2 linked regions of the Nitratireductor mangrovi genome follow. The main gene of each other region encodes a partner of the protein of the gene in region 2 in a complex. Links are inferred from orthologs where the notes say so. Each region holds a gene or a part of one and is shown on either strand. Other genes may lie near its edges.

The links. The genes of interacting proteins can lie anywhere in the genome.
Region 1: the proteins of FQ775_RS06305 (region 2) and dnaN are in contact, whole or in part, in a solved structure (PDB 1OK7), measured with the Escherichia coli proteins. The link is inferred for Nitratireductor mangrovi from one-to-one orthologs.

The regions. Positions count from the first base shown.
Region 1 is NZ_CP042301.2:4,602,293-4,606,726, forward strand. The notes cover bases 11-2,864. They hold dnaN (DNA polymerase III subunit beta), read right to left. Parts: upstream 2,070-2,864; coding sequence 951-2,069; downstream 11-950. Other genes in these bases: recF (DNA replication/repair protein RecF), read right to left, coding at 11-919; dnaA (chromosomal replication initiator protein DnaA), read right to left, coding at 2,260-2,864. Also shown: more of recF, read right to left, coding at 1-10; more of dnaA, read right to left, coding at 2,865-3,792; FQ775_RS22615 (hypothetical protein), read left to right, coding at 3,691-4,140. UniProt on the Escherichia coli protein: Confers DNA tethering and processivity to DNA polymerases and other proteins. Acts as a clamp, forming a ring around DNA (a reaction catalyzed by the clamp-loading complex) which diffuses in an ATP-independent manner freely and bidirectionally along dsDNA.
Region 2 is NZ_CP042301.2:1,292,318-1,297,868, forward strand. The notes cover bases 2,747-5,551. They hold FQ775_RS06305 (DNA polymerase IV), read right to left. Parts: upstream 4,910-5,551; coding sequence 3,584-4,909; downstream 2,747-3,583. Other genes in these bases: dnaE (DNA polymerase III subunit alpha), read right to left, coding at 2,747-3,434; FQ775_RS06310 (GNAT family N-acetyltransferase), read left to right, coding at 4,975-5,550. Outside these bases: more of dnaE, read right to left, coding at 1-2,746. UniProt on the Escherichia coli protein: Poorly processive, error-prone DNA polymerase involved in translesion repair and untargeted mutagenesis. Copies undamaged DNA at stalled replication forks, which arise in vivo from mismatched or misaligned primer ends.

The DNA of each region.
Region 1 (4,434 bases), 3.3 Mb from region 2 along the record:
CGATGCCGACCAGCAGTGCCTTCTGCTCCCCAGTCGAGGAGAGTGCGGCCGGCATCGCCTTCGGCCTGTGGCGCACGATCAGGTCGGAGCGGTGCGGCCCGTCGAGCGTGCGGCCGGCGCTGCGGTCGCGCTCGCGCTCGCGCTCCAGCCTTTCGCGGAAACTCTCCTCGGCCTCCACCGCAGGGCGCTCGGCGAGGATGCCTTCGAGATAACCTTCGATCGCCAGGTCGGCGCGCGGAAAGGCGCCGTCCTCCGGGGTCTTTTCAACCATTGCCGCCAGCAGGCGCACCATCTCGACCCGCGCGGCGGCGATCGCCGCTCCCGTCTCCGCCATCTGCGCCTCGATCGCCGCGAACCAGGTCTCGTCGCGCTGGTTGTCGGCCAGCAGCCGGTTGCGGCCCCGCATCGCCTTCTCGTAGTCGAGCGCGCGCTGGCCGTGCGCCGGGTCGATCGTCAGGACAAGCCGGTCGAGGAAGCGCCGCCGGTCCGAGGCCGGCCCGGTGAAGAGCCCGTCCATCGCCGGCGTCAGCCACATCACCCGCAGCCATTCGAGCATCTCGTCGGCCGAGCGCGCCGGCGCGCCGTTGATACGCACCTTGCGGCCGCCCTCGCTTTCGCCATTTGGCGGTCCGCCCGCTCCGGTGCCGATCTCGACCGCGCCGTCGGGGCCGTCGATGGAGGCATGGACGGCAAAGCCACCCCCCGCACCTTCGCGCACCGCGTCGGCATAGGCGGCCCGCCGCAGCCCGCGCCCGGGCGTCAGCAACGAAATCGCTTCGAGGAGGTTGGTCTTGCCGGCCCCGTTCTCGCCGGTCAGCACCACCGCGCCGCCATCGAAGCTTACCGAAAGCTCGCGGTAGCTGCGGAAATCTGTAAGCTTGAGCTTACCTATCGAAACCCTTGGCGGCTTCTGGGCCACGGTGGCGTCCTGTCGCGGCGCGCCGCCCGGATCAGACACGCATCGGCATCAGCACGTAAAGCGCCTGCTCGTCGGCCATGTCGTGAATCAGCGTGGGCGAGCCGGCGTCGGCGAGCATGAATTTCGCCTCGCTGCCGGTCAGCTGCCCGGCCACGTCGAGCAGGTAGCGCGCGTTGAAGCCGATCTCGATCGGGTCGGCGTCGTAATCCGCCGGTATCTCCTCGACCGCGCTGCCGGAGTCGGGATTGTTCACGGTAAGCGTAACCTGACCATCGGCGATGGCGAGCTTCACCGCGCGGCCGCGCTCGGAGGAGATCGTCGAGACGCGGTCCACCGCCTGGGCGAAACTCTGCCGGTCGATGACCAGCTTCTTGTTGTTGCCGGACGGGATGACGCGCTGGTAATCCGGAAACGTGCCGTCGATCAGCTTGGAGGTCAGGATCACGCTGCCGATGGTGAAGCGGATCTTGGTGTCCGACAGTTCCACGGCGACCTTGACGTCCGGCGCGTCGACCAGCTTCTGCAACTCGCTCACGGTCTTGCGCGGAACGATGATGCCCGGCATGCCTTCGGAGCCGGCCGGCGCCTCGATCTCGGCCCGGGCCAGGCGGTGGCCGTCGGTAGCGACCGCGCGCAACACCAGCGCGCTGCCGCTTTCCAGCGTGTGCAGGTAGATGCCGTTGAGGTAGTAACGCGTCTCCTCGGTCGAGATCGCAAACTGCGTCTTGTCGATCAGCCCCTTGAGCGCCGTCGATTCGATCCTGAAGATGTGCGAGAAGCTGCCGGCCGAAAGTTCGGGGAAGTCCGATTGCGGCAGGCATTGCAGGCGGAAGTTGGAGCGCCCGGCGATCACCGACATCGACCGTCCGTCCTCGTCGGTCTTCAGCATCACTTCCGCTCCCTCGGGCAATTTGCGCACGATGTCGTAGAGCAGATGCGCCGGCACCGTCGTTGCGCCACCCTGTTCCACTTGCGCCGCCGTCGCCTCGGTCACCTCGATGTCGAGGTCGGTCGCCTTCATTTCGAGCACGGCGCCGTCGGCCTTGAGCAGGACGTTCGACAGGATCGGAATCGTGTTGCGGCGCTCGACGACGCGGTGCACGTGATTGAGCGACTTCAGGAGATTCGAACGTTCAAGTGTAACGCGCATCGATGGTCTCGTACCGAGGAGAGCTTCGCCCGGGAAGCAGAGAAAAGAACGGCCCGAGACGGGCCGGAATCAAGCCAAAATGACAGGAAAAGCCCCGCGAAGGCAAGCCCGCGCGGCGCTTTGGCGCGCGCCGTGCGGGCATTGGCAGGGGATAAGCTGCGGCGCGTGCGGCGGCGCCGCGGCGGGCAGATCAGGCCTGGTCGCTGATCAGCCTGCGCAGCAGTTCCAGTTCCTGCGCCAGCGTCTGGTCGGCGCCCGACAGTTCCTCGATCTTGCGCACCGCGTGAAGCACCGTCGTATGATCGCGACCGCCGAAGCGGCGGCCGATTTCGGGCAGCGAGCGCGGCGTCATGATCTTGGACAGATACATGGCCACCTGGCGCGGCTTGACGATCGTGCGCGTGCGCCGGTTCGACAGAAGCTCGGTCTTCGACACGTTGTAGTGCCGTGCGACGATCCTCTGGATGTCCTCGATGCGCACCCGCTTCGGGTCGCCGGGCCGGAACATGTGGCCGAGCAGTTCATCGATGCGCTCGATGCTCAGCTGCGGCTCGAAGGAACGGCGGAACAGCAGCTGGTTGAACGCGCCCTCGAGTTCGCGCCCGCTGCCGGTGACCGCCCGCGCGACATGCTCCAGGACATTTGCCGGAATGTCGAGCGACTGGTCTTCCACGCGCGCCGATGCCAGCCGCTGCTGCAGCATGCGCAGCCGCATATCCATGTCGGGCGACGACATTTCCAGCGACACGCCGCCATGCAGGCGCGAGCGCACCCGGGGCTCCAGCGATTCAAGCTCGGCGGCTGGCCGGTCGGCCGCGACGACAACCTGGCGCGCGCTGTCGAGCAGCATGTTGATGAGATGGCAGAACTCGTGCTGGATCGACTTGCCCTGCAGGAACTGCATGTCGTCGATGATCAGCAGGTCGATGTCGCGCAACTGCTCCTTCAGCGTCAGTGCGTTGTTGTCGCGGATTGCGGTTGCGAAGCGCCACATGAAGTATTCCGCGGTCAGGTAGACCACGCGCATCTGCGGATTGCGCTTCAAGGCCTCCGCGGCGATCGCCTGCAGGAGGTGGGTCTTGCCCAGCCCGACGGAGGCGTGGACGAAGAGCGGGTTGAAGCGCAGCGACGCGCTCGGGCTCTCGGCCACGGTACGGGCCGCGGCGAAGGCGACGCGGTTCGGCGGACCCTCGACGAAGGAATCGAACGTATAACGCGAATCCAGCGGCGAACCGAGCACGCTCTGGTTTTTCGCCGCGTCCGCCGAAGTCGGCTTCGTCGGGGTCGCTTTGGTGCTGACGGCGGTTCCGCTCGCCAGCGTTGCCTGCGACGACCGTGTGATGTTGCGGGCTGGCGCCGGCTCGGTTTCCGGCGTGCTGCGCGTGCTGCGGGTGGCGCTGCGCACGACGATCTCGAGCCGCATGAGGGCGGGATCTTCGCGCTTCCAGAGATCCGTGATCAGCTCCAGGTAGTGGCTGTTGATCCAGGAACGCAAAAAGGCAGTCGGTACCGACAGGCGGACCAGCCCCCGCGCGGCTTCGGCAAGCTTCATGCGGCCGAACCAGCTCGAATAGACCTCCAGGCCCAGCTGCGCGCGCAGTTGCACCCTGACGCGCTCGAATTGCTCGTGCGCCCCGGCGCCCCCGCTCACCTCATCGTCTCCCTTTCTGAATTGAACAAAGGGGAGCGCCGCCGCTCTCCCCATTTCCAAGCCGCCTTGCATCCCGTTTTCCCTTTTCATTTGGCAATGTATTCCCGTCATGCGCGGCGCAACGCCGCGCATGTCCTCGTTCAGACGACCGGGCCAAACGGCCCGAGCGCCACCTCACTCGAATACAACCGACCGCATCGTGGTCAGCCCGTCCCCGTTTTCCCCCGGCGCGCGGACGCGTCGAAGTGCCTGCCGATGGTCAAAAAGTTCCCCTGGCCGGCGCTGCCGCCGGACCGATCCTCGTCACTCTTCAACCAGATTCACGCCCGCGAACCGGCGCGTCGAAAGGGCACGACCTTCCCGCTCGCGGGAAACGCCCCCGCGTCGCAAGCGGCAATTTTTCTGGGTATTGAGGCCTGACGGCCCTGTCCCTTCCGATGGACCGACATTACAAAATGTGGCGGTTGAAGAGCAAGGGCGGCGGTAAGGGTTTTTTAATCTCTTGGACGCCTCTGGCGGCTCCGGCGTGTTCGCCCGGCAAGGCAGGCAACGCATAAACTGTTATGAATCAATCCCTTTGTCCGAAGCCTCTTCTTCGGTCGTCGGCTATCTAAAAATACATTATTTTTTTGCTTGACATGTCGAGGTCGCCGCCGGTCCTCCGAGCTCGGACGCGGCCCGTCGAATACCTCTGGCAAGCTCTTGGTTTTGTTG
Region 2 (5,551 bases):
ACCTCGCCGGCGCCGCCCGCCTTGATCAGGATCAGCGAGACCTCGCCTTCGCCGCGCTGGCCGAGCTGGTTGGCGAGCGCCGAGACCGGCGCGGAATCGCGCAGATAGATGCGCAGCGCCTTTTGCAGCCGGCTTGCCTCGTCTTCCAGCGACTGTACCGTCTGGATGCGCAGATTGATGCCCTCCGGCCGGTCCTCGGCCGCAACCGTGATGACGACCGAGGTGCCGGCCTCGAGCAGGTCGCGGTATTGCGCCAGCGTTTCTGAAAAAAGCACCGCCTCGAACTGGCCGGTGGTGTCGGAAAAGTTCACCACGCCCATCTTGTTGCCGGTGCGGGTCTTGCGCTCCTGCTTCGAGGTGACCGTGCCGGCCAACCGCCCGGCCGAGGCGCCGCGCTTGACCGCCGCGGAAAACTCGGCCCAGTTCTGGACCCGCATCTTTTCCAGCGCGGCGCGGTATTCGTCGAGCGGATGGGCCGACAGGTAGAAGCCAACGGCCTGGAACTCGCGGTGCAGCCGTTCGGCCGGCAGCCACGGATCGACCGCCGGCAGGCGCAGCGGTTCGGGCGCGCCGGCAAGCGCGCCGCCGAAGATGTCGGCCTGGCCGGAGATCGCGTTCTCGGCCGCGCGCTGGGCGAGCCCCATCATCAGCTCGACGCCGGCGAACATCGCGGCGCGGTCGCGGCCGAAGCAGTCGAGCGCGCCGGCCTGGACGAGGCTTTCCAGCACCCGCTTGCCGACGATGCGCGGGTCGACACGCTCGCAGAAATCCTCAAGGCTCGCGAACGGCTTTTCGTTGCGCCGTTCGACGATGTGCTCGACGGCGGCGTCGCCGACGCCCTTGATGGCGGCCAGCGAATAGAAGATGCGGTTTTCGCCGACCTCGAAATCGCGATGCGAGGTCATGACGGAGGGAGCCACCACGTCGATTCCGAGGCGGATCGCGTCCTGGCGGAAGTCGGCCAGCTTGTCGGTGTTCGCCATGTCGAGCGTCATCGATGCGGCGATGAACTCGACCGGGTGATGCGCCTTCATCCAGGCGGTCTGGTAGGAGACGATGGCGTAGGCGGCGGCGTGCGACTTGTTGAAGCCGTAGTCGGCGAACTTGGCCAGAAGGTCGAAGATGAAATCGGCCTGGCCCTTGGCCACGCCTCGCTCGACCGCGCCGGTGACGAAGCGCTCGCGCTGCTTGTCCATTTCGGCGCGGATCTTCTTGCCCATGGCGCGGCGCAGCAGGTCGGCTTCGCCGAGCGTGTAGCCGGCAAGCTCCTGGGCGATCTGCATCACCTGCTCCTGGTAGACGATGACGCCTTGCGTCTCCTTCACCAGATGGTCGATCTTGGGATGGATCGAGACCATCTCCTCCTCGCCGTGCTTGCGGGCGTTGTAGGTGGGGATGTTCTCCATCGGGCCCGGCCGATAAAGCGCGACCAGCGCGATGATGTCCTCGATGCAGTCGGGCTTCATGCCGATCAGCGCCTTGCGCATGCCGGCCGATTCCACCTGGAAGATGCCGACCGTCTCGCCGCGCGACAGCATGGCGTAGGTGTCCGGATCGGCGAGCGGGATCTTGGCGAGGTCGACGTCGATGCCCTTGCGGCGGATGAGTTTTACGCCGGTCTCCAGCACCGTCAGCGTCTTCAGGCCGAGGAAGTCGAACTTGACCAGCCCGGCGTCCTCGACCTTTTTCATGTTGAACTGGGTGACCGGCATGTCGGAGCGCGGGTCGCGGTACATCGGCACCAGTTCCGACAGCGGTCGGTCGCCGATGACGATGCCGGCGGCGTGGGTGGAGGCGTGGCGGTAGAGCCCCTCGAGCTTCTGGGCGATCTCCAGAAGCTGCTCGACGATCGGCTCCTTCTCCGTCTCCTCGGCAAAGCGCGGCTCGGCGGCGATCGCGTCGGCGAGCTTGACCGGGTTGGCGGGATTGGCCGGCACCAGCTTTGTCAGCCTGTCGACCAGCCCGTACGGCATCTGAAGCACGCGGCCGACATCGCGCAGCACGGCGCGCGCCTGCAGCGTTCCGAAGGTGATGATCTGCGCGACCTGGTCGCGGCCGTATTTTTCCTGGACGTAGCGGATCACCTCGTCGCGCCGGTCCTGGCAGAAGTCGATGTCGAAGTCGGGCATCGAGACGCGGTCGGGGTTGAGGAAGCGCTCGAACAGCAGCGAGAAGCGCAGCGGGTCGACGTCGGTGATGGTGAGCGCATAGGCGACCAGCGAGCCCGCGCCCGAGCCGCGACCGGGCCCGACCGGAATGTCGTGCGCCTTGGCCCATTTGATGAAGTCGGCGACGATCAGGAAGTAGCCCGGATATTTCATGCGCTCGATGATGGCGAGCTCGTGTTCCAGACGCTGGCGGTAGTCGTCCTCGCCGTAGCCGGCGCTGAGCCCCAGCGTTTCAAGGCGATGCGCGAGGCCTTCGCGCGCCTGGCGCTTGAGCTCGTCGGCCTCGGCCTTCTCGGCAACCTCGGCGTCGTCGGCGGAGCCGGCGGTGAAACGCGGCAGGATCGGGGCGCGGTTCTTCGGAAAGTAGGAGCAGCGCAGCGCGATCTCGACCGTATTGTCGATCGCCTCCGGCAGGTCGGCGAAGAGCGCTGCCATCTCGGCCTGGCTTTTCAGGTGGTGGTCGGGGGTGAGCTTGCGACGCTCGTCGACGGCGATCACCGTGCCCTCGGCGATGGCGATCAGCGCGTCATGGGCCTCGTAGTCGTCGCGGGTCGGGAAAAACGCTTCGTTGGTGGCGACCAGCGGCAGTTCGTGACGGTAAGCCAGTTCGACGGTCGCCGCTTCGACAGCGCGGTCGTAGCCGTCATAGCGCTGCAGCTCGACGTAAAGCCGGTCGCCGAAGATCTCCTTGAGTTTCAAAATTCGCTGCTCGGCGAGCGGCGCGTGGTCGGCGGCCAGCGCCCGTCCGACCGGGCCGCCGGGGCCGCCGGAAAGGCAGATGACGCCTGCGGCATGCTCCGCGATCCAGGAGGCCGTCACGTGGACCGGCGCGCCGGCCGGCGTGTCGAGATAGGCCCGGCTCACCAGCCGTACCAGATTGGCGTAGCCCTGCTCGTCGGCGGCGATCAGCACAAGAGCGGCGAGGTCGGGGCGGTTGTCGCGCGAAGAACGCGAGCCGGTCGCCTCCTCACCCTCGAACAGCGTGTCGAGCTGGCAGGCGATGATCGGCTGGACACCGTCCTTGACCGCCTTCTGGGCAAATTCCAGCGCCCCGAACAGGTTGTTGGTGTCGGCGACGGCGATCGCCGGTGCCGTGTCCCTGACCGCGTGACCGACGATCTTCGCCAGCGGCAGCGCGCCTTCGAGCAGCGAATAAGCCGAATGGACGCGCAGATGGATGAAGGGCCGGGCAGGGGCCGCCGGCGCGGCCGCCGCCTGCATGGCCTCGCGCAACAGCGGATCGCGGGGAAGTCGTTCGGAGGCCATGGGTCGTTTCGCTCATGCCGGGACTCAAGGTCGAAGCCGGCATTGTTTCCGATCGCAGGGCGGCGGCCAAGGCCGATGTCGCGTTTGCCACAGGCGGTTTCGGCGGCAGGCCGGGCAAGGACAGGGCGCCGGGAGGTTGCGGACGGCAGTCAGCCCTCGCGCTGCGGGCGGCCGCGGCTGCCCTTGCCGAAGGTGTAGCCGGTCTCCACGGCCTTGGTGCCGTATTTTTCGCGCAGGCGGTCGATGGCGCCTTCGGCCAGCGCCCGCTTGTGGGCGGCGACGTCGACGAGGTCGGAGGGATCGGCCTTGTCGTCCGGCGAAAGGTCCGACACACCGATGCCGATCAGCCGGTAGCGCGTGCCGTCGGTCTCCTTGCGCAACAGCTCGTGACCGGTTGAAAAGATGCGGTCGGCAAGCCGCGTCGGATCGGCCAGCCGCCGGTTGCGGGTGCGCAGCCTGAAGTCGCGCGTCTTCAGCTTCAGCACCACGGTGCGCCCGGCAATGCCGGCCTTCTTCAGCCGCGCCGAGACCTTTTCCGACAAGGCGCGCAGCACCGGCACCAGATCCTCGGGCGAGGCGAGGTCGGTGTCGAAGGTGGTTTCGGCCGAAACACTCTTGGCGTCGTGGTCGGCATGGACGCGGCGTTCGTCGAGGCCGCGCGACAGGTGGTAGAGCCGGTCACCCATCGAGCCGTAGCGCTTCATCAGTTCGCCGCGCTCCATCGCCTGCAACTGCGCGATGCGGCGGATGCCGTCGCGCTCCAGCGTCGCCGCGAAGGCCTTGCCGACGCCCCAGATCAGGGTCACCGGCTGCTCGGCCAGGAATCCGAGCGCCTCGGCTTCGCCGATGACGGCAAAGCCGCGCGGCTTGTTGAAATCGGAGGCGACCTTGGCGAGGAACTTGCAATAGGAAAGCCCGACGGAGACGGTGATGCCGATCTCGTCCTCGACGGCGCGCGCGAACCGCGCCAGCACCAGCGCCGGCGGCATGCCATGCAGCTTCTCGGTGCCGGCGAGATCGAGGAAGGCCTCGTCGATCGAGATCGGCTCGACCAGCGGCGTGAGCGCCGTCATCCTGTCGCGGACCTCGCGGCCGACGCGGGCGTATTTTTCCATGTCGGGCGGCAGCACCACGGCGTGGGGACAGGCTTCCAGCGCCTTGAACATCGGCATCGCCGAGCGCACGCCGTTGATTCGGGCGATATAGCAGGCGGTCGACACCACGCCGCGCTTGCCGCCGCCGATGATCAGCGGCTTGTCGCGCAGTTCCGGCCGGTCACGCTTTTCGACCGCGGCATAAAAGGCGTCGCAGTCGATATGGGCGATCGCGAGCCGGTAGAGCTCGCTGTGCCGCAGGAGGCGCGGGCTGCCGCAATGCTCGCAGCGCCGCGCCGCCGCACGCTGCTGCGGGGTAAGGCAGTCGCGGCAGAAACCGGCTTGCGGATCGTTGACAGCTTGTCTCATCGCTGCGAACATAAAGAGAACAAATTGCATGGTAGTCGAGGCGGGGCCGCAACACAAGGCGCCCGGGAGGGGACGCTATGGTTGTGGATATCAGGCCGCTTACATTCGATCTTTGGCCGGTGCTCGAGGACCTCTTCGGGAAGCAGGGGGCCTGCTACGGGTGCTGGTGCACACATTTCCGGCTGCCGCCGGCCGCGCGGCGCGAAAACAACCGCGAAAGCAACAAGGCACATTTCATGAAACGGGTCGAGGACGGCCCGCCGCCGGGGCTGATGGCGCTCGATGGCGGGGTCGGCATCGGCTGGATGCAGGTCGGGCCGCGTGCCGATGTACCCGAATGGAACAATGCCGGCCGCGTCTCGGCGCCGCTCGACGACGCGGAGCGCGACGACGGCGCCGTCTGGGCGGTGTCGTGCTTCTTCATCCGCAGCAAGGCGCGCGGCGCCGGCTTGACCCACCGGCTGCTGGCCGCCGGGATCGCGCATGCGCGCGAAAACGGCGCGCGCCTCCTCGACGCCTGTCCGATGACGGAATCCAAAAGCGCCCGCTCGATCGGCCTGTTCGTCGGCTCGACCCGGGTGTTCGAAAAGGCGGGGTTCGAGGCGGTGGCGGAACGCAAGCCGGGCCGGCCGCTGATGCGGCTGGCGTTGTGAA